Arthrobacter sp. ERGS1:01: one gene and its partner. The protein of the gene in region 1 interacts with the protein of each later gene in a pairwise test. Links are inferred from orthologs where the notes say so. Each region holds a gene or a part of one and is shown on either strand. Other genes may lie near its edges. The genes, in order: AL755_RS03070 and rplA.

Region 1 (3,248 bases):
TCATTCTCTTCATGTCGGACATGTGAACCTCTCATGTGGTCGTCTTCGGCCAGCTTACGCCCGGGCCACTTAGCCGGAACAGGAGATGGCGGGTATTTGTTCAGGTGCATGTTGCCGGGTCATTGGTTGCCCAGACCGGGGGTGGTCTGGCTAGGCTAACCGGATCGGAATGGCCTCTGGAGATTCGTTCTAATCTCTGTTGGCCCGGTGATTGCGGGTCTATCCTGAAGGCATCCTGCCAATACGAACTGGCAGACCTAGCAGGGGAGAGGGTGCAGAGTCATGGGGTTGGGCGACAAGATCAAGCACGCCGCCGAGAAGGCTGGCGGCAAGGCCAAGGAAGCCGCAGGCGAAGCGACCGACAACGACCGTCTGAAAGCAGAAGGCAAAACAGATAAGGCCAAGGCTGAACTGAAACAGGCCGGAGATAAAATCAAGGACGTCTTCAAAAAGCACTGACCTCCAGTCAGCGTTCATCGTCGCGCTGCCTGGTCTCCCGTCACGGCCAGGATGAGCGGCCAGGCACCCGACTTTGGAGACTTGGGCCCAAGGCACCACGGCTCCGCTCGGGGAGGATGCCTGACATCGTTATTCCGCATGATGGGTGCTGCGCGGGGTGGCCATCGAGCAGATAAGAGTTCCGAGGGGCTTCAATCCGCCCACATTGACGCCGATACAGCAGGAACCGCCACCCTCATCACGTTCGGTGACGCCGTGGGGTAGTCCGCCAGCAGAGCCAAAATGGTTTATGAGAAAGGGGCCACGATCATGAGTGAGCAGCTACCGATTATCCCTGGCCAGCCTCCGGTCCCGCCGGAGCCTGTCCGGCCTTCGGAACCGTTTCCGACTGAACCGCCTCCCAACCGTCCCCCGGACCCGACAGAACCGATGCCGCCGTCCCCGTACCCGCCGGACCCCTTCATGCCGCCGGATCCGCCCGTCCACTAACCCATTGGACCCGGCCGAACTACCCATGGCCGCAACCCACACCAGACTCAAGACTGATGTAGTAACCCGCTGATCAAGGAGGGCAGGCCATGGTGCCTGTAGCCCCGACTCCCGCCGAGGAACAAACACCACCGGACCGCAATACCCGTCCCTGGTGTAGCCGGTGCGGCACCGATGAGTTTCTGTTGATCGAGAGCGTTGATGAGTCCTTCTCGGAACCCGGGCAACTGCTAGCGGTCAGTTATACGTGCCTGGAATGCGACAATTTCTATGCCCATGACGTTCCTATCGAGTCCCTTAACCCGGGGGTCGTTTACGAGTATTCAGGGCGGCCGCCCATCGACGCTGAGGGACAATAGGTGCATTGTGGCGAACCCATGACCCGGGGCTCCACCGTGCGACACACCGTCGCTTCGGCTTCCGTGGCTAACCTTGGCGAGAAACACCGTCTGGAAGTCTACCTACGGACCCGGGTTCTCCACTGCCGGTGTGGGTTTCAAATGGAAATTCCCCGCCAAGAACGCACCTAGGCTCCTCCAGGAGGCCCCTTTGGCCCTGCCCGGAAGGGGTATGGGACATTAGGTATTGCCATGAGCGCTGCACTGCAACACAGGTCGATAGTGGTTACAGGGGGCGGATGTTCTCAGCCTGGGGTCCCTTGGGACCTTGGACGATATCGAACTGGACTTTCTGGTTCTCTTCCAAAGTCCGGTACCCACCACTGGCGATGGCCGTGTAGTGGGCGAAAACGTCTTGGGACCCGTCATCGGGGGCAAGGAAGCCGAAGCCCTTCTCGGCGTTGAACCATTTGACTGTGCCTGTGGTCATGACAGTGTTCCTTTATGAGACAGTGATTCGCCGCCAGGTAATCGCCGGCAGCTGTGGACTTCGTCGTCCGTGGCCCCAATGTACGGGGTGGACGACCGGACGGGCAAGGGATATCGCTGGCGGGAATCGGAAAGGGCCGCATACTGTTCCTGATACCGGCAGGGCATATTCAAAGGCAATCCGCGTCCGACCAGAGTCGTCTCTAAAAGCCCACGAGCCGCGAACGGCAGCTGCGGGAAGGCCTCATTTCTCGGTCACGGGCACAGAATACATGCAGGCTCCGACTCCCCTCCCGGTGGTAGGGGATCACAAAGTTGAGTGGCGAGGAAACTCCACCGAGTGCTCGTCCTCACGTGTGGTGAGTAGCGGGCCGGTTCGGACTTAGACTTGGGCGGACTGCACGGAGAGGATGTCATGAGTTCGCGAGGAATTTGCCTGGTTATCGAAGACGACCAGGATATTCGAGGTCTTATCGACACTATTTTGACCCAAGCAGCGTTCGAGGTTCACGCTGTCGCTTCGGGGGCGGAGGGGGTCGCAGCCGCACGTGACCTGGGCCCTGTGTTGGTGACTCTGGATCTCGGACTACCCGATATTGATGGGCGCGAGGTGGCGCGCCAGATCAGGGAAGTCTCAGAGGCCCCACTGCTCTTGCTTACGGGCCGACCCGGCCCTGGTGATGAGGCGGCCGGTATGGCCTCCGAAGCAGGCGCCTACCTAACCAAACCGTTCCGGCCCCAGGAACTCCGGAGCTTCGCTGATCTGCTCTGCCCGGTGGATGAGGTTGAGCGTCAAGGAACGGGCCATAAAGTTTCTAGTTAGGCTGGCAGAAACTCGCCGGGGAGTGTCCCAATTCTAAGGAACTGGAACGTCGGGTGGAACAACAGAAATGGCCCGTTCCGTCTGGATGATGCCAGGCGGAACGGGCCATTTTCCATGACAGTGCTTCAGGTCATTGGTCCCGAAGGATGCGATTCTCGTGCGGTATTGCCCTCGTCGCCAAAAGTGTCAGTACGAGCAACGCAAACGTAAAGAACAGCCATACCGGAGCTGCCCCGATATCGTAGAAGGCTCCCTCCTTACTGCCTAGGGAGAGACGCAGGGCGCTTCCCTCGACAGAAAGGGGGGCCACGACGGCCGTGCCGATGACCAGCTGCCGAAGCTTCCGACTCTGCTTCAACAACTGACCAGAGACCGCCATGGTGAAGGCCAGTGGGGTGGCCACAGCAAAGACAATGGATGCGACATAGCCTGTGATGTACAGCGAATCGAATTGCGGGAGTAGGAGTCCTGCGATCACCGCCAGGCTGGCACATGTTGCGGGCAGGCCCCGGGCAACGGAGGCTCTTGACCTATCGTTTGTCATCTCACTCATCCGAACGTCCAAGTGTTGGCGGAGACTGCTACATAGTAGGTAACTGCTACGGTCCTGCAAGCAGGTGCAGTGAATGAATTGTTTGCCAGGTTGCAGC
Region 2 (3,276 bases), on another replicon or contig:
TTACGCCGGTTACGAAAACCGCGTGAAGGTCAACCTGGAATCCCGCAGCCTGTCGCTGAACATGGAAGATTACATCTTCGAAGTTCAGGTTCCGATGGAAGAAGTCGTCGAGATCAAGAACGCCCAGCGCAAGGTTGTGAACCGTGTTCGCATCCCCGGCTACGTTCTTGTCCGCATGGACCTGACCGATGCTTCGTGGGGCGTTGTCCGCCACACGCCCGGCGTCACCGGCTTTGTTGGCAACGCACACAACCCGGTCCCGCTGCGCCTGGACGAGGTCTTCTCCATGCTGGCCCCGATCTTCGAGGAGCAGCAGGCCGAAGAGACCGGCGTTCCGCTGCGTCACGATCCGATCGACGCCGAGATCGACTTCGAGGTCGGCGAGGCCGTCATCGTCAAGGACGGTCCGTTCGAGACCCTCTCCGCGACGATCTCCGAGATCAAACCCGAAACCCAGCAGCTCGTGGTGCTGGTTTCGATCTTCGAGCGCGAAACCCCGGTTACGCTCTCCTTCAACCAGGTCACCAAGATCTAGTTGACCCCAAGATTTCGCTGCGCGGCAATTTGCTTAGTTGCCGCACAGCGTCCGGCCGAACGCCATTCGGCCACCCACCGTGGACGCGCTCCGTCGTCCAAGGAAAGTTATTGAGAGAAGGACCCTACATTGGCTCCCAAGAAAAAGGTCACCGGCCTTATCAAGCTGCAGATCCAGGCAGGCGCCGCCAACCCGGCACCGCCGATTGGTCCCGCGCTTGGTCAGCACGGTGTCAACATCATGGAATTCTGCAAGGCGTACAACGCTGCCACGGAATCCCAGCGCGGAAACGTTATCCCGGTTGAAATCACGGTTTACGAAGACCGTTCCTTCACCTTCATCACCAAGACCCCGCCGGCTGCAGAGCTCATCAAGAAGGCTGCAGGCGTTGCCAAGGGTTCAGCTACCCCGCACACCGTCAAGGTTGCCCAGCTGACCAAGGCACAGGTCACCGAGATCGCCAACCAGAAGATGGTTGACCTCAACGCCACGAGCATCGAAGGCGCCGAGAAGATCATCGCCGGCACCGCCCGTTCCATGGGTATCACGGTCGAGGCCTAAAGCCCCTTCCGGTGGTCGCGCTTGTCGGGACCATCAACCGTTGACCAAGCTTTTGCACGGTCGGCGGACACCACCAAAATCATAAAGAACGACGGCGTACAGGTCACCTAAGCGTGCCTGGCGCCGGACGTCAGTGGCAGGGCCCGCGCGGTCCTAACGACCACAACTGCACAAGGAGAAACAAGCAGCATGGCAAAGCGCAGCAAAGCATATGAGGCAGCCGTAGCCAAGATCGATGCGGACAAGGTTTACGCACCGTTCGAGGCCATCAAGCTCGCCAAGGACACCAACCCGTCCAAGTTCGACGCCACCGTTGAGGTCGCTTTCCGCCTCGGCGTCGACCCCCGCAAGGCCGACCAGATGATCCGTGGCACGGTTAACCTGCCGCACGGTACGGGTAAGACCGCCCGCGTCCTCGTTTTCGCAACGGGTGAGCGCGCCGAGGCCGCTATCGCAGCCGGCGCCGAATTCGTTGGCACCGACGAACTGATCGAAAAGATCCAGGGCGGCTGGACCGACTTCGACGCAGCCGTTGCGACCCCTGACCTCATGGGTAAGGTTGGCCGTTTGGGTAAGGTTCTTGGCCCGCGTAACCTCATGCCGAACCCGAAGACCGGTACGGTAACGAACGACGTCGCCAAGGCTGTCAACGACATCAAGGGTGGAAAGATCGACTTCCGCGTCGACAAGCACTCCAACCTGCACTTCATCATCGGCAAGGTTTCCTTCGACGCCATCAAGCTGGCCGAGAACTACGCCGCAGCCCTCGAAGAGGTCCTGCGTTTGAAGCCGTCCGCTTCCAAGGGCCGCTACCTGCAGAAGGCCACCGTCACCACGACGTTCGGCCCCGGCATCACGGTTGACCCGCAGGTGACGAAGGTTGTCACCGAGGACTAAGGCTTAAGCCTTGCTTTGGGAGGGGCCGGTGTAGCGTTTTCGCTACACCGGCCCCTTTCTTTTTTGTATGGTGGATGGATACGCGCGGTACACGCAAAATTTCGGGAGCATTTTCATGGGCGTCACAATTCGGCAGGCAACGACGGCGGACGCGGCGGCACTGTCCGAGTTGGCGGCGGCCACCTTTCCGCTGGCGTGCCCGCCGGGCAGCACCGAGGCCGACATTGCGGCGTTCATTGCCGAGCATCTTTCTGCGGGCGCCTTTTCCGGCTACCTTGTGGACCCTGCCCGGGCCGTATTCGTGGCCGAGGATGCAGGCGCCCCGCAGCCCCTGCTCGCTTACACCATGCTCGTGGACGCGCCCACAAAGGACCCGGACGTGGCGGCCGTGCTGGGTACGCCCGCGGCCATCGAGCTGAGCAAATGCTATGCACGCCCCGACTGCCACGGCCGCGGGGTGAGCACCATGCTCATGGATGCGTCCCTGCAGTGGGCGTTGGGGAAGGGCGCGCCGGAGGTGTGGCTCGGCGTGAACGACGAGAACCTGCGGGCCAGGTCATTTTATGAAAAACACGGTTTCAGCGTTGCCGGAACCAAAAGCTTCACATTGGGGAACCGGGTCGAACATGACTACGTCATGGTGCGGCCCTCATCATGAAAGTTTCAGGAGTGCCAAAGTTATGACTGACATCCGGATCGAACAACTCGTCGTCCCCGCAACCGTCGACGGCGACGGCGCGGAGGACTTCCGCGCGGCAGTGGAGGTGTCCCGGCAGGTGCGCAGCAACACCTGGGGCAACGACGACCTTGCCTACACGGCGGAGGAGCTGCTCGCCGTGTGCCACGACCCCTACGAGTGGTACGTGATGCTGGTTGCCCGGCTGGACGGCACCATCGTGGGCCGGGCAGGCATCGCCCTGCCGCTCGACGACAACACGGAGCTGGCCCATGTGACCCTTGACGTGCTGCCGGCCGCCCAGGGCCACGGCCTGGGCCGGAAACTGCTGGAAGCCGCGGAGACGTTCGTGCGCGGCGAAAACCGGCGGATCGTCGTCGTGGAGACCAACCACTCCGCCGCGGCGTTGGCCGACGACGGCGGAGAACGGCTGCCGGCCGCGAGCGGGGTCGGGGAGTTGCCGCTGGGCAGCCGGGAGGCACGCTTTGCCCACAACGCCGGATACAGCCTGGAGCAGGTGGAGCAGTTCAGTGCCTGCCCGCTGCCGTTGGATGCCGCCGTCGCACGGGAGTTGTCGGACCGGGCCCGGACAGCGCACGGTGATGCG

The links.
Region 2: the proteins of AL755_RS03070 (region 1) and rplA interact in binary tests that used the Escherichia coli proteins (3 or more experiments, as listed by UniProt). The link is inferred for Arthrobacter sp. ERGS1:01 from one-to-one orthologs.

The regions. Positions count from the first base shown.
Region 1 is NZ_CP012477.1:694,684-697,931, forward strand. Bases 175-3,104 are described here. They hold AL755_RS03070 (cold-shock protein), read right to left. Parts: upstream 1,777-3,104; coding sequence 1,573-1,776; downstream 175-1,572. Other genes in these bases: AL755_RS03065 (CsbD family protein), read left to right, coding at 283-459; AL755_RS03080 (hypothetical protein), read right to left, coding at 2,729-3,104. In the rest of the region: AL755_RS03060 (hypothetical protein), read right to left, coding at 1-22; more of AL755_RS03080, read right to left, coding at 3,105-3,151; AL755_RS03085 (phospholipase A2), read right to left, coding at 3,148-3,248.
Region 2 is NZ_CP012479.1:3,288,554-3,291,829, reverse strand. What follows is about bases 182-3,139. They hold rplA (50S ribosomal protein L1), read left to right. Parts: upstream 182-1,285; coding sequence 1,286-1,993; downstream 1,994-3,139. Other genes in these bases: AL755_RS18855 (GNAT family N-acetyltransferase), read left to right, coding at 2,674-3,139; AL755_RS18860 (GNAT family N-acetyltransferase), read left to right, coding at 2,109-2,651; rplK (50S ribosomal protein L11), read left to right, coding at 665-1,096; nusG (transcription termination/antitermination protein NusG), read left to right, coding at 182-535. Outside these bases: more of nusG, read left to right, coding at 1-181; more of AL755_RS18855, read left to right, coding at 3,140-3,276. UniProt on the Escherichia coli protein: One of the primary rRNA binding proteins, it binds very close to the 3'-end of the 23S rRNA. Forms part of the L1 stalk. It is often not seen in high-resolution crystal structures, but can be seen in cryo_EM and 3D reconstruction models.